2 regions of the Thalassotalea sp. SU-HH00458 genome follow, and region 2 is predicted to be linked to the other one. Evidence: predicted binding sites of a transcription regulator. Region 2 holds the regulator's gene; the other holds the start of a gene.
What was found. Region 2 encodes LexA, which represses DNA repair genes until DNA is damaged. Its sites were predicted from a motif close to TACTGTATNNNNATACAGTA; they were not measured.
Positions count from the first base shown of each region.

Region 1: the regulator LexA is predicted to act here: its motif matches at 4,191-4,210, upstream of ABXH06_RS04825 (YebG family protein).

Region 1 covers NZ_BAABWW010000002.1:424,846-432,942, reverse strand. The annotation lists gene thrA (bifunctional aspartate kinase/homoserine dehydrogenase I) at 1-293, opposite strand, end outside; gene ABXH06_RS04845 (GGDEF domain-containing protein) at 538-1,494, opposite strand; gene ABXH06_RS04840 (chemotaxis protein) at 1,494-2,126, opposite strand; gene ABXH06_RS04835 (response regulator) at 2,123-2,488, opposite strand; gene ABXH06_RS04830 (M48 family metallopeptidase) at 3,059-3,787, opposite strand; gene ABXH06_RS04825 (YebG family protein) at 3,807-4,121, opposite strand; gene ABXH06_RS04820 (DUF3718 domain-containing protein) at 4,557-4,907, shown strand; gene ABXH06_RS04815 (alpha/beta fold hydrolase) at 5,082-5,798, opposite strand; gene moeA (molybdopterin molybdotransferase MoeA) at 5,859-7,094, opposite strand; molybdenum cofactor riboswitch at 7,239-7,392, shown strand; gene moaA (GTP 3',8-cyclase MoaA) at 7,379-8,097, shown strand, end outside.
Region 2 covers NZ_BAABWW010000005.1:118,587-126,683, reverse strand. The annotation lists gene ABXH06_RS09350 (cytochrome c oxidase assembly protein) at 1-139, opposite strand, end outside; gene ctaD (cytochrome c oxidase subunit I) at 149-1,756, opposite strand; gene coxB (cytochrome c oxidase subunit II) at 1,769-3,265, opposite strand; gene lexA (transcriptional repressor LexA) at 3,823-4,446, opposite strand; gene ABXH06_RS09330 (GNAT family N-acetyltransferase) at 4,667-5,791, shown strand; gene ABXH06_RS09325 (DUF938 domain-containing protein) at 5,815-6,426, shown strand; gene ABXH06_RS09320 (CoA transferase subunit B) at 6,486-7,142, opposite strand; gene ABXH06_RS09315 (CoA transferase subunit A) at 7,145-7,864, opposite strand; gene ABXH06_RS09310 (3-hydroxybutyrate dehydrogenase) at 7,928-8,097, opposite strand, start outside.

The DNA of each region.
Region 1 (8,097 bases), on a different contig from region 2:
TCCCAATTTGCCAATACTTGTTCAGCGTGCTGAACATCAAAATTATTCAATGACGCAGCAAGGTCATCTATTATGGTTTCAATTGCATGTCTAAAATGTTGCAGATCATTTTGTAATTTTATTTCATCAGAAATGTTTTCTGCCATCGCCACTAAATGATTCGTAACCCCTTGCGGCGCAGAAACAACGACACCAACGGCTGATGACATACTTTGATTTTTGATGATATTGGCAACTTGAACAAACCGTTCAGCTGATGCCAACGATGATCCACCAAATTTTAACACACGCATTTTTACTTCCTCTAAAAACGAAAAAAGCCCGTAACCTATGGTCACGGGCTTTGATAAAATACTATATTTTACACGTTAGCCAATGACCGCCATTCCGGTGAAGGTGGTGGTAATAATAATAATGGTGTGACGTGTAAGATTTTTCATGCGGTTAAAATGCCTGAAATGTAATTTTCTGTCAATAGCTATTTGTGAATAAAATTAGATGATTTATGAATAAACGCAGATAAAATCGTATAAATATTTAATCTTCAAGAATAAGTTCTATTTCTTTAGCGGCACAAACTTTATTACGTCCGGTTTCTTTCGCTTCATACAGGGCAATATCTGCATTTGAAATTAAATCTTCATAGCGTTTATCATCAGGATTGATAGTTGCTACACCTACACTTGTAGAAATACGAATACGCTTATCTTGAAATTCAATGACAAGCTCTTCTATGGATCGACATATACGCTCGGCAACATCAACTGCGCCAGCTAAATCTGTCTCAGGTAAAATTGCGGCAAACTCTTCACCACCATAGCGGCCAAACTGATCACATAACCTAAGTAAACTACTTATTTTTTGTGCTGTTTTAATCAAGACTTGATCACCACACTGATGACCATAAGTATCATTAAGTAATTTAAAATGATCTAAATCAAACATGATTAAGGCTAAACCGTGATCATATCGGCGAGCACGAGAAAACTCTTTGTCTAGGCACTCTTCCCAGTGCTTACGATTAAATACTTGTGTTAAACCATCAATTCTATTGGCTTTAGCAAGCTCTTCTAAGGTTTTATTTAGTCTCGTCTGATAATGGCAAACATCGGTAACATCTTCGATTAAGATGCAAATATGCGTAATTTCGTTATTGGTTTCTATCGGAAAAAAAGTACAGTTTTGCGCCATAAAATGGCTATCTGTCGTAATGGGTCTGGAATGCGATAACTCAAATAAATGATGGCGTTGTTCCCAAGAACAAAAACTTTGTGTCTTTAATTGAATGACGCTTGACAGTTTTCTTTCAAACCACCTTTTAGGCAGCTCAGGAAAAGCAGTAAAAACATTTTTGCCTACAATATCTTGTAAGTTAAGGTGAGCATGGATCGCGAAAAATCGGTTCCACTCTACAATGTTGTAGTTTAGATCAAGAATTAATACCCCAGTATTTAACTGTTCAGTAATGGTGGTACATAATGGATTATCTGACACTAGTAATCTTCCAATATACGGTCAATTACAGAGGTTATATTGATAATAGCCGATTCTGGTATCAATAAAATCATATCGCAATTGAATGAATAATCCGTGACTTGATAAGTGATCTTAACTTTTAATGCAACGTCCCAATTGAATGAATTATGTTGAATATGATCTGAAATAGACGTTTGGTTAGCGTTGGAATTCGCAGCATCACTAGAAAATAATAGTCGAGGTGCACTATATGACATTTGATTATCAATTTGACTAGCAAAGACATTTAAAAACGTTGTCGTTAATATCGAACTTAAATCAATAATTTGTTCTTCAACCGACAACTCATCTGGCTCGTAACCCAGTAAATCCGCTAAGCGATCAGAGTCTTTTGGCTGATACATTAATAAAGCTTCGCCGCGGATCCCTTCATAACCAAAGAAACCTTGGCTGACTACCGCTACAGACTGTGCTTCAGACTTTAAGGTATCTGATAAATGTTGGGAACTGACCTGTTCGATGCTTGGGACTTTAAGATAAACAAAAGTATCTAAATAGCGAGCAAGTTGATCACTAGCCTGCCCCATAGCTACATTGATAATTTCTTGTAAACAATCTTGTTGATCGTCATTTAAATTAACGTTGTTCATATAATATCATGTTGTTTTAGATGAGAAGTAAGGACATCTAATTGAACGGGTTTACGCAAAAAAGCTTTCGCGCCAAGCTCTAAAACTTTGTTTTGCATCTCAGGTTGAATATCAGCTGAGATAACAAAAACATTTACATTTAGACCGGCCTCCTTGATACCTTGCAACACACCAACGCCATCAACAACAGGCATAGTAAGATCAAGAAAAAGCACATCTATAGCTTGGTTATTTAAGATTTCTAATGCTTCAACACCATTAGTGGCAAGTTGAACATTTTCAGACAGTGATTCAGGTAAAATTCTTAGAACCTGTTTACGAGCCATATTGGAGTCATCACAAATAAGGACTGACAAACTCATGAAATGGGCATTCCTATTATTATTATTTTTAATGGGGTGTAATTTACCTTAAAAAAGTCAGGCTGTTAACGGCTAAACACACAATTTATGATTTTTTTTCAAGCAAATGGATCGCACTAAAAGACATAATTATTTAACACATTGATAAATATATAATTAATATTATTACATCAATTATCCCCCCTAGCATTTATTTTCACCGTCCAGCCCCATTTATCTAGGATAAATTTGGCAACACCTCTTTAAAAGCCAAATAACACTTTTAATATAGCTAAGGATAAAATAGCCGAAATCGCATAAATACACGCCATTTTCCAATTATATCGATTTACTTTCATCACAATTCCTCATATTAATCTTCCAGTCAATTTGTTGACTGAAAAGCTGTTTATTATTATTTGTATAAAATACAAGCGATTATCATGCCAAGATAAAACAACTGATTGATAACAAAAGAATTATTAAAAAGATAAAGATAAAAATGACTACTTTAAGAAAAATACGGATAAAAATACGGATAAAAATACGCTACATTATCAATAAGTTAAATGAAACATTAACTGTATTTTACTAGGTGATATATTGTGTTGGCCATTGAAGATGACTTTGATGGACTTTAAGCCAATGTTTAGCTTCTTTAAAACGAGGAAAAAACGCTTCGACTAATGACCAAAATTGCCGACTATGATTTAAATGCTTTAAATGGCAAAGTTCATGAACAACTACATAATTAATCACCCAATCAGGTACCATCATCAATAAGTAGTTAAAGTTTAATTGTCCGTAATTGTTGCAACTCCCCCAACGAGCTTTATATTGCCTGACTTTGATATTACTTGGGTATAAATTAAGTTGAGCGCTAAAATATTTAACTTTTTCTGCTATTACTGTCTCAGCACTTTGTTTAAACCAAGCTTCCACAAGCTGTTTAATAACCTTCTGTTGTCGCGTTTTATCGACATTTTTATACCGTTGAGCGAGCGTAATTTGAATACTGTCACCATGATTTTCGATACAATTTTTGCTTGAAAAAGTAAGTGAAATGTTTTTTCTGATCCCCTCAAACCATAAAAATCCATTTTCACTCAAGACAATTCCTTGATGGTTCAATGCTTGTTCTTTGAGTAGATTATTTTGGGTTAAAAGCTTGACCTCAAGCCAGGATGACTTTTGAAGAACAAACTGCTGAATATAACTTTCTTTAACATATTGTGGAGCCCGAACGATAACAAGGCCCTGTTTTACCTGTAAGGCAATACTTTTCCGCTTATGACTGCGGATTAACTGATACTCAATCATAAAAGCTATCAGTTAACGACTATGCTGCATCATTTTTACGCTCAGTTTCCTTAGCAGCACTATTATTGTCTTCCACTTTTTGGACTTGTTTTTTTGCGACTTTAGGTTTCTTAGCTTGCAAGGCAATAAGCACTTGTTCCCTATGTTGAGCGATATAAACACTGAGTTCTTCTCGCATATTTTCCGATAATTCTATCGTGGCACTTTCAAATAGTTCAGCAAGACTATCAGCCATATCTAACATCTTGTCATATTCATCTGCGGCTTTCTTATCCATAAATGTTTCTACCTCCACACCTTGTCTTATGACAACAAATCGACTTTCAACGGCCATTGTTTTCCCTTATTTAACGAAAAGCTACTCTGGTAAGTACATCATAAACGAAGCAATGCGCACCACAAGAGCTGTATATAAAAACAGTAGAATATCTTTTTTGGCAAAAAATGCAATATAAATTAACTAAAACATGAAAATTAACCTGTTAACCATCATGCGACGACTGACATATTCCTCATTTAATTTGTGTCATTTTAACGATGAATGTAAATATCCATGACACAACTCCATAAAAACAACTTGCAAACTAGACAGATTTCCCTTTTAAATCATAACAATAGAATCCTCTCCATTAAAATTACACCGTAGATTTTCCTTACATTCATCCAGATAAATCTTGCAACTTTTATTGAAAAAAACGCCACTATTAAGTTGTACATAGCAATTTTGCAAATGTCGTTTTACCACTTTAGATATTTTAGGAGCGTTATCATGAATAAAATTAAATCAACCATTACAACGGCCATTACAGTGACATTATTAGCAGGCGCGAGTTTTACTAGTTCAGCAATGGACAAATATATAGAAGATTCTTTAATTGAAGTTTGTAAAGCATCTACTACCAATAGCATGTTGAAATTTAACAAAACCATGAAATCTTATCGGTTAAATAACAAAGCAGTTGCCAATAAGGTAATGTGCAATGGTGACGATATTACTGATTTTGCTAGAAACCATGGTTCATATAAAGTAGCAGCAAAACTTGAGAAAAGCTTAAACGGGAATGTAAGTATTACGGATGTAGCAGCGCTGAGTAAAATCGACGTAAAATTTGTCGAATAGTCAGAGCAAGATGCAAAAGTTCCCTATCCCTGATGATGTTTAAGCGACAACGGCAGAGCAATTTGAAGCGAACCTTCTTCAATTGCTTGCTGTTTGCTGAACATAGTCAATGATTAATTTTCAACTTCCACGCTGTAACTAAGTACGCTTAACACACTAAATAACAGTAAGTTTTTATGTATGATCAGTTAGATTTCCCATTAACCAATGAGCCAGTGCCTTTGGCTTTTCTAATGGCAACATATGGCCGGCTTGTTCAAAAATAGTTAAGGTCATGTTTTTATCGAGTTGTTGGAAATCCGTCAACGATGATATCGAAACTAAAGGATCATTTTCACCGACACAAAAATATTTTTTCTGATTGAGTAACACTAGTTGATGAAAAATATTCTCTCGTTTGGTTGTGGCCAATAATTGATGAACGAGTGCCTCTTGCCCCAATGATTTATCCATATTTTCAATCAAAGACACGATATCGTTGCGATGATGAGCACTTTTATCTAATAAAGCTAATATTCGTTTTCGCGCAATACCGGCATAGCCATTCCTTTTGATCCAAGCTACCGCTCGAGCACGCTCTTTCATTTCTCTTTCTGGCAAAGCACATGGCATATTAGCTATCACCAATAGTTTTTCAATCAATTGAGGATATTTTAATAGAAAAGCAGATGCCAAATATCCCCCTAATGAAAATCCCAATAGGACGACTTTTTCATCAGGCAGTTGCTGTTTTATATCATCAAGAATGTCATTGATTGTTGGCTTTTGAGCAATAGTTAAAAAGTGAAAATCAAAATGAATGTCACTCAACGCTTCCAAGGCTGAAATCATTGGCTGCCATAGGCGTGCATCACACATAGTACCGGGCAATAAATAGAGAGACTGTCGCATAGTCAAAAACCAAACTCATTAAAAATTAAGCCAACAAAAGTTGTCTATAAATAGGTAAAACTATTGTAAGTATTTATCAAACATTTGTACCTTAACCCATTCACCTTGATTCACTTTCCCTTGCTCAGCCGCAAGAACAATATAACAATTGGCTGCAGCCATACTGGTCAATATGCCAGAGCCTTGACTTCCCGTTGAAGTAACTTGTAAATCACCATTTTCATCCTGACTTAGAATACCCCGCTGAAAATCCATTCTCCCCGGTGATTTTTTTAAAACTTGGGTAGTTTTCGCTTTCAATGTTAACGGTTGTTCACGATTAACATGCTGCATTTTTAATAACGCGGGAAGTGCTAACTGATGAGCGGTGACTAAGGCAGAAACGGGGTTACCTGGTAAACCAAAAAAATATGCCTTAGTAAGCGTGCCAAAAGCAAAAGGTTTTCCGGGTTTCATGGCGATTTTCCAAAATGCTATTTTACCCAAAGCTTCAAGGACCGTTTTGGTATAATCAGCGTCTCCAACAGAAACACCACCAGATGAAATCACCACATCAGCAACATCATCGGCTTTTTTAAACGCGGTAAAAATACTTGTTTCTACGTCTTCAACAATACCAAAATCAATAATTTCAGCACCGAGTTTAGTCAATAATGATGTTAAGAACTGACTATTGCTTTCGTAAATATCACCATCATTAAGCGACTGTCCTGGTTTTTTTAATTCATCACCGGTTGAAATTAACGCGACCTTAAGTTTTCTAAAAACCGTGACTTTATCAATACCTAAGGAAGCTAGCACGCCAATGTCGATAGCCGTTAACTCTCGTCCTGTAAGAAAAACAACTTGCTCTTTAGCAATATCTTCTCCCTTACTTCTCACATTATCCGCACGTTTTCTTGGCGATAAAAAAGTAATATTTTCACCATCAACCTGACAATTTTCTTGCATTTCAACGGTATCGCAATCGGCAGGTACTTTAGCGCCAGTCATGATACGTACACATTCACCCGCTTTACATTCACCTGTAAAAGGCGCACCAGCCATCGAGCGTCCAACCAGTTTCAGGGTGTTATTTTCAGCTAAGCTTTGCGATGAAAATGTGTAACCATCCATTGCAGAATTATCATTTGGCGGGACATTTACTGGACTTTTAATATCTTGTGCTAAGACTCTTCCTAACGCATTTGTCAGCGTAACTTGCTCTGTGTCACTAATCGGTTTGACCACCGTTAACATATTTTCTAACGCCTGCTCAAAAGGGAGTAAGCCCTGAGCTGAACAACAATCAACCATTTGTATTTACCTTAAAATTACTGATATCAATATTATCTGATAATCCACAATGAACTACGAGTCAATTGCGTCGTTATTGTTTGATACAAATCAACTAGGAACATCGTTAATTATCATATCATCTAGTCATAACTATGTTATATTATATTGATTATTCGCCGAGCTTCTATTGCTAACTTTGTTTTACTTTCGTGAAACAGATACGTGATTTTAGCCGTGATTATTTTTTAATCGCCAGGGTTAATGTGGAAACATATTAGCCTCCCGACATTTGGAAAGGTGGAATGTTAACTGACAATTTTGGTCGTAAGTTTTATTACTTACGCCTATCGATTACCGACGTCTGTAATTTTCGTTGTAACTATTGTTTACCCGATGGTTATCAATGTGATCACGACCGTGATTTTTTATCGTTTGCTGAAATACAAAGAGTGGCCAAAGCCTTTGGTCAATTAGGCACGGAAAAAATTCGTATCACTGGTGGTGAGCCTTCATTAAGAAAAGATCTTCCCGACATTATTGCTGCCTGCAAACAAACCGAACACATCAAAAAAGTCGCATTAACGTCTAACGGCTATAAATTACCTGAACATATTAACCCTTGGTTAGATGCTGGCCTTGATGCGCTTAATATTAGTATTGATAGTTTAGATCCAAGACAATTCCATGCCATTACCGGCCATGACAAATTACCTAAAATTTTAAAGGGTATTGATATGGCATTGGCAAGTGGTAAAACATCCGTAAAAATTAATACGGTGTTAATGCGTGAATTTAATGGTTATGACATAAAAACCTATTTAGATTGGTTAAAAGATACCCCGGTTACCTTGCGTTTTATCGAATTAATGCAAACAGGTGATAATCAAGATTTTTTTAATAAGCAACATGTTCAAGCGTCTCGAATTAAACAGAACTTGCTTCTTGACGGTTGGCTGCCATCTATTCGTGATAAATCGTCTGGCCCTGCTCAAGAATTTTATCACCCTGATTATCAAGGAAA
Region 2 (8,097 bases):
ACCCGGTGATATCACAAAATACGTCATATAAAGGCACTAAAGCAAAACCAAAACCAAACATTGCAAAAACCACCAACACCAGTTTCTTTACTGTTTTAGTCTTATTATTCGATAATTTTTGGTCTTGCTCTGTACTCATTATATTTTCCTATTGCCCTTTAATATCTTCAGCGTTAGGTGGCGTTTCAAAGGTATGATATGGAGCTGGACTTGCGACCGTCCATTCCAAACCTTCAGCACCGTCCCAAGGTTTCGCGTCAGCTTTTTTACCGCCCTTAATACACTTAATAACAACCACTAAGAATATTATTTGTGATAAACCAAAGGCAAACCCGCCAATACTTACCCACTTATTAAAGTCAGCAAATTGCAACGCATAATCAGGTATACGACGAGGCATACCCGCTAAGCCTAAGAAATGCATTGGGAAGAACAGAATGTTCACTGAAATTAACGAACACCAAAAATGTGCCTTACTCAATCCGTCGTGATACATATGTCCAGTCCATTTAGGTAACCAGTAATAAGCCCCGGCATAGATGGAGAATAATGAACCTGTCACTAATACATAGTGAAAATGAGCTACAACAAAATAGGTATCATGATATTGGAAATCAACCGGTGTTAACGCCAACATCAATCCTGAGAAACCACCAATGGTAAATAAAATAACGAAGGCAATCGAAAATAGCATTGGCACTTCAAACGTCATAGCACCGCGCCACATAGTCGCAACCCAGTTAAAGACTTTCACACCCGTTGGCACCGCAATCAACATAGTACAATACATGAAGAATAGTTCACCGAATAACGGCATGCCGGTGGTGAACATATGGTGAGCCCAGACAATAAACGATAAGAAAGCAATTGAAGCTGTGGCATAAACCATTGAGCTATAGCCGAATAAACGTTTACGAGCAAATGTAGGTATGATGGTTGATACAATACCAAATGCCGGCAAGATCATGATGTAAACTTCAGGATGACCAAAGAACCAAAAAATATGCTGGAACATTACTGGATCACCACCACCAGCGGCGTCGAAGAAACTCGTACCAAAATAGGTGTCAGTTAATAGCATAGTTACAACACCAGCTAACACCGGCATTACCGCAATTAATAAATAGGCCGTAATGAAAAATGTCCAAACAAATAATGGCATTTTCATGTAAGTCATACCTGGGGCACGCATATTCATGATGGTTACAATGACGTTAATTGCCCCCATAATCGATGAAACACCCATAATATGTACAGCAAAAACAAAGAATGCGGTACTTCCGTTAGAGTATGTTGTCGAAAGTGGTGCGTAGAACGTCCAACCAAAGTTAGGTGCTCCTGATTCCATAAAGAACGAAGCAATAAGAATGGAAAATGCAAAAGGCAAAATCCAAAAACTCCAGTTGTTCATACGTGGTAAAGCCATATCTGGCGCACCAATCATCATAGGTATCATCCAGTTAGCAAAACCGGTGAAAGCCGGCATAATCGCGCCGAATACCATGATCAAACCGTGAACAGTAGTTAATTGGTTAAAAAAGTCGGGTTCAACAAATTGAAGTCCTGGTTGAAATAACTCAACACGGATCATCATTGCTAATGCACCACCAAATAATAACATGATGAATGCGAACCATAGGTACAAAGTACCAATATCTTTGTGGTTAGTCGTATACAACCAACGTTTTATACCCGTCATTTTGTGATCATGGTGATCATCGTGCTCATGCGAGTCGTGAATAGCTTCTGTAGTCATTATTCTGCCTCCTTACTTAGCACTTGCAGCAATATCTGCGGGTTGAACAACATCACCGGTATTATTACCCCAAGCATTTCGCTCAAAAGTAATGACGGCAGCAATGTCGGTTTTAGACAATTGAGCACCAAAAGCGGCCATACTTGGATTTTTCTTACTGCCATTTACCACCATATCAATGTGTGCATTAACATCACCTGTAGTAATTGGGCTACCGATTAATGATGGAAATGCTGGTGGTAAACCTGCACCAGTAGACTGATGACAAGCTACACAAGCCGTGTTGTAAACTTTCTCGCCTTTAGCCATTAATTCATCAAGTGTATATTCTTTAGATAAGTCTTCTGCGGGTGCAGCAGAAACAGCTTTACTCACTTTCTCAACGACTTTTTCAACAGTAGTCGCAGCTGAAGAAGCAGAACCGCTAGTCGCTGATTTAACATCAGCCGCTTGTACAGTATCACCTGTGTCATTGCCCCAAGCGTTTCGCTCGTAAGTAACAACCGCAGCAATTTCTTTCATGCTAAGTTGTTTGCCATAACCTTGCATACCGGTTCCGGCTTTACCATTGAAAACGATATCTATATGGTCAGCAACACTGCCCGTTGTCGCAACAGGACTGCCTTTAAGCGCTGGAAACGCAGGAGGTAAACCTAAGCCTGTAGGTTGATGACAAGCAGCACAATAAGCCGTGTAAGTAGTTTCACCTAATTGCATTAATTCTTCTTTAGAGAGTGAAGCATTTAAAGAAGCAGCCTCTGCAGCAGCGGCATTAGCGATTAATTCATTTTGTTCATCAATCCAACGGGCGTAGTCTTCTTCCGATTTAACTTCAACGACAATCGGCATAAAACCATGATCTTTACCGCAAAGCTCAGCACATTGGCCTCTATATATTCCTGGCTCAGGTACTATCGCCCATGCTTCGTTGATAAAACCAGGGTTAGCATCTTGTTTAACGGCAAAATCTGGCACCCACCATGAATGAATCACATCATCAGAAGTGATCAAAAAGCGAATTTTTTTATTAACCGGTATCACCAAATGTCTATCAACCTCTAAAAGATAATTTTCACCTTTTGTTTCGCCAACACCATTTTGGTTTTCATATTGTCCACGAGGAGTCGATAAAACAGAGTAAAACTCAATGTCTTGGTCAAAATATTTATAGTGCCATTTCCACTGAGAGCCAGTGACTTGAATAGTGATATCAGAATTATCGTTATTTTCCATGCTAACGAGTGTTTTCGTTGCGGGTACCGCCATGCCGATTAAGATGACAATAGGGATAACTGTCCACAGAATTTCCACCTTGGTACTTTCATGAAAAGTTGCTGGCTTTACCCCCTTTGATTTGCGATGGAACATGATTGACCAAAACATCGCCCCAAAAACCACAACACCAATTGCAGTACAAATATAAAGCGCAAACATATGAAGACCATATACTTCCTGACTTATATCAGTAACACCTTTGGTAAGATTTAACTGTTTATCTGCCCAAGCCATACTAGGAACTAATAGCCCTAGGAATAGCCAACTTAGGTTACGTCTCTTCACTCGACATCTCCTCCACCCTTTCTAAGTTTTAAAATCTTTAATATCATTAAAAAACGAATATCTTGATTTCTTTTAGTTGTTTTTGTTGTTATTTTTTCTGGCTATTTTTTAACCACTTAAAGTGCGCCTTATTATTATTTTTGTTCAATTTCTGTCCTAGAATTACTTAAATCTTGATCTAGGTCAATTCTTAATTTTCTTTAATAAAAGTAAAAACACTAACAATTACAATAGAGTATCAACTCTAAAACGTTAAAAAGTCCATTTTATATAGCCTGACGCCATAGGCTAAAAATCAAGCAATTGCTCTAATAAAATAATATCAGGTAGAAATGAGGGTGAATATTTTTTAATCAAAAAACAATCTAGTTTGAGAATACTAAGATTAAATAAGAATTATTCTTTATAAAAGTTCGGCTAAAGCATGAAAAGTGACAAAAAGTAAAAAATTGCTGACTTTTATTAAAAAGAGGAGAACAAAAGTCAGCAATATGGAAAAGTTAAATTTACATCCAGTCGGCAGAACGAATAACTCCTACAGCTATGCCTTCAACATTAAAATGTTGCGAAGTTAAATCAACTTTTATCGGTGAGAAATCTTCATTTTCAGCGTGAAGATAAACAACATTTCCTTCACGTTTAAATCGTTTTACCGTTACATCTTCATCAATTCGCGCAACAATCACTTGGCCATTTTGCACGTCAGTCGTTTGATGTACCGCTAATAAATCACCATCGAGAATGCCTATATCTTTCATACTTTCGCCATTTACTCGCAATAAATAATCCGCTGCAGGGTGAAATAAATTACCGTCAATTTTATAGTTATCTTCAACATGTTCTTGCGCCAGAATAGGTTCTCCTGCCGCAACACGACCAATTAACGGTAAGCCTTCTTCTTCAGTAAACTGTTCCGCTAAACGAATACCGCGCGACGTGCCAGGTAGCATTTCGATGTAACCTTTTTTAGCGAGTGCTTTTAAATGCTCTTCGGCGGCATTGGCAGATTTAAAACCGAAAAAATCGGCAATTTCAGCGCGCGTGGGTGGCATACCCGTTTGAGAAATATTTTCTTTAATAAGATCAAAAATTTGTTCTTGGCGTGGTGTAAGTGGTCGTAGGTTAGTCATTCGACAATTTCCTGTATATACTGACAGTTATAACTGTTAGTATATACAGGCTGTAAATAAACGCAACCCTGACTAGTCAAGTAAAAAACTTAATCGAGATATCAGACATAATGCTATATAAATGAATGAGATAAAAACCTCTCTATTCGCCATTGGTTATTATATCTGAAAGCAAAATCAGCTATGCTTAGCCAACGTTTCACTTAAAAATACGAGCCACGTGAAAGCAGAATTTCATCATAGTATTAATGATATTGCCAAAAACCAATGGCAAGCCGTAGAAAACTCTTTATGCCCACTGATGCATTATGAATTTTTCAAAGCGCTTGAAGATAGTACGTCTATTTGTATTAAGACTGGTTGGCAGCCTCATCATTTAACCTTATCTACTGATAAAACAATTCAAGCAATTATCCCGTTATATATTAAACAACACTCATGGGGCGAGTATGTGTTTGACTGGGACTGGGCACAAGCTTATCAGCACAATGGTTTAGATTATTATCCCAAGTTAGTCAGCACTATTCCTGTTACCCCCATTCCAAATGACAAGCTCCTAAGCGAAACGGTTGATTATCTGCAAATCATAAAAGTACTGATTGAGTATTGCCAGCAAAATGATATCAATAGCTGGCACTTGTTGTTTATTCCTGAAATTTCTCAAGCTGCTCAAGAAAAGTTACCTGATGACGTATATCTTCGCCATACGGTTCAGTTTCATTGGTTTAATCGTCAATATCAAAGTTTTGACCATTTCCTTTCAACATTTACCGCCAGAAAACGTAAAAACACCTTAAAAGAACGCCGTTCAATTGCTCAACAAGATGTTCAGGTTAAGCGGTTTGTCGGTAAAGACATTACCAAGAAACATTTAGATTACTTCTATTTAACTTACCAATTAACTTATTTAAAAAAAGGTCATCAGCCGCACTTAAGCTATGCTTTTTTTCAACAAATTTTTCAAACGTTACCGGATAATATTTTACTGGTAATCGCGAGTCGAGATGATCAATATATTGCTTGTTCATTGTTCTTTTATGATCATCAGCATTTATATGGTCGTTATTGGGGCTGTAGTGAATCAGTGAAAAATCTTCATTTTGAGCTTTGTTATTATCAAGGCATCGAATTTTGCATTGCTAATAAATTAGCGATGTTTAATCCAGGCACACAAGGTGAGCATAAAATACAACGAGGTTTTGAAGCCGTATTGACCTATTCTTATCATTGGATCAAACATGAACACTTCAAAACGCCGATAAAAAATTACTGCCAACAAGAACGAGTACAACTAAAGCGTTATCAAAAGCAATGTTTAGCGGCATTACCGTTTAAACAAAGCTAACGCGTCAACAAAAGGAAATTAGGATGGAATTAGCATTTTCTCAGGCCTGTGAAAACAACAAGTCTGCCATTTTATCAGTATTAAATCAGGCGTTTAGTACCACAAACAAGGTGCTTGAAATAGGCTCTGGCACGGGTCAACATGCCGTACATTTTGCTAAACATTTACCACAACTAATTTGGCAAACCAGTGATCTTGCCACCAATCATTTTTCTATCCAGCAAAGAGTCATTAACAGCGGTTTAAACAATATTCGCGCGCCTATTACCCTTGATCTTACTGAAGACTGGTCTTTTACTAACGACAACAGTACGCCTTTTTTTGATGGTATTTTCACTGCCAATACCCTGCATATTGTGAGCTGGCCACTAGTACAACGCTTTTTCACAGGCGTTGGCAATAATTTAGCGAAAGACGGAACCTTATGTATTTACGGACCATTTAACTACCAAGGTAAATTTACTAGCGCAAGTAATCAACAATTTGATACGTGGTTAAAAGAACGTGATCAACTCAGCGGTATTCGTGATTTTGAAGCCATAATTACCTTGGCAAATGCTGCCGGTTTTTCTTTAATCACCGACCACACTATGCCGGCAAATAACCGTTTATTAGTATTTAGAAAATGCGAATAAATAATTAGCAACGAATTAAAAAAAACGGCACTTTCAACGAGCCAAAGTGCCGAACTAGGTTAAACAAGCATTTCTTTTACGTTTTCACTAACAATTAATTCACCTTCCGTCAGCGCTTGAATTTCTTCAATAGAAACCCCTGGCGCATATTCTAATAAATGAAATTTACCTTGATGAATTTCTAAGTAAGCTAAGTCGGTAAGCACCTTTTTAATACAATTTTTACCTGTAAGCGGCAAAGTACAATTGGCGAGTAATTTAGAATCTCCATGCTTTGAAGCATGTGTCATGGTAACAATAATATTATCAGCACCGGCCACTAAATCCATTGCGCCCCCCATGCCTTTGATTAACTTGCCAGGGATCATATATGAAGCAATATTGCCATTCACATCCACTTCAAAGGCACCGAGTACTGTTAAATCAACATGGCCACCGCGGATCATGGCAAATGACTCAGCACTTGAAAATACAGACGCTCCGGTTGCCATAGTAACCGTTTGCTTACCGGCATTTATTAAATCGGCGTCAATTTCATCTTCCGTAGGAAATTGTCCCATGCCCAGAAGGCCGTTTTCTGATTGCAGCATAACCTCCATATTTTCAGGAATATAATTCGCCACTAAAGTAGGAATACCAATCCCTAAATTAACGTAATAACCGTCTTGTAATTCTTGAGCAACGCGCTTTGCCATTTGTTCTCGAGTTAACGCCATTTTTATTCTCCTGACTCTTGCTGCGAAGGACGAATCGTTCGCTGTTCAATGCGTTTTTCAAAGGTGCCGACAATCAGACGGTCGACATAAATACCTGAGGTATGAATTTGGTCTGGATCAAGTTCACCTGGTTCAACGATTTCTTCAACTTCAACGACCGTGATTTTTCCTGCGGTTGCCGCCATTGGATTAAAATTACGCGCTGTTTTGCGATAAACTAAGTTGCCGTATTTGTCCGCTTTCCACGCTTTGATAATCGCGAAATCACCTTTTATGCCCTCTTCCAGCAAGTATTCTCTGCCATTAAAAGTACGTACTTCCTTACCTTCTCCCACTGGTGTACCAACACCTGTAGCAGTGAAAAAAGCAGGAATGCCCGCTCCGCCAGCCCGCATTTTTTCAGCAAGAGTTCCTTGCGGTGTTAATTCAACGGCTAATTCGCCACTCATCATTTGTCGTTCAAACTCAGCATTTTCACCTACATATGACGCCACTATTTTGCTAATTTGACGATCGGCAAGTAACACCCCTAAACCAAAATCATCAACACCACAATTATTTGAAACCACCGTAAGATCTTTAGTGCCTTTACGCTTAATTTCATTGATTAAGTTTTCAGGAATGCCGCATAAACCGAAGCCGCCAGCAATGACTGTCATTCCGTTTTCTAAGCCTGCCATCGCTTCTTGATAGTTAGCGACAACTTTATTAAAACCTGCCATTTTTTTGTTCCTATATTTGGTAAATTAAATTGCTTATTGCTTTCAAAAAGCGATTTAATGGAATTATTTCACTGTCCAACCGCCATCAAGCACAAGGGCTTGGCCGGTCATATTTCTTGCTTCTTTACTCGCCAAAAAACACACCGTGGCACAGATTTCGTCAATATCGATAAACGACTTTTTCGGCATAGGCTCTAGCATTATTTTATTGATGACGTCTTCTTCGCTAATGC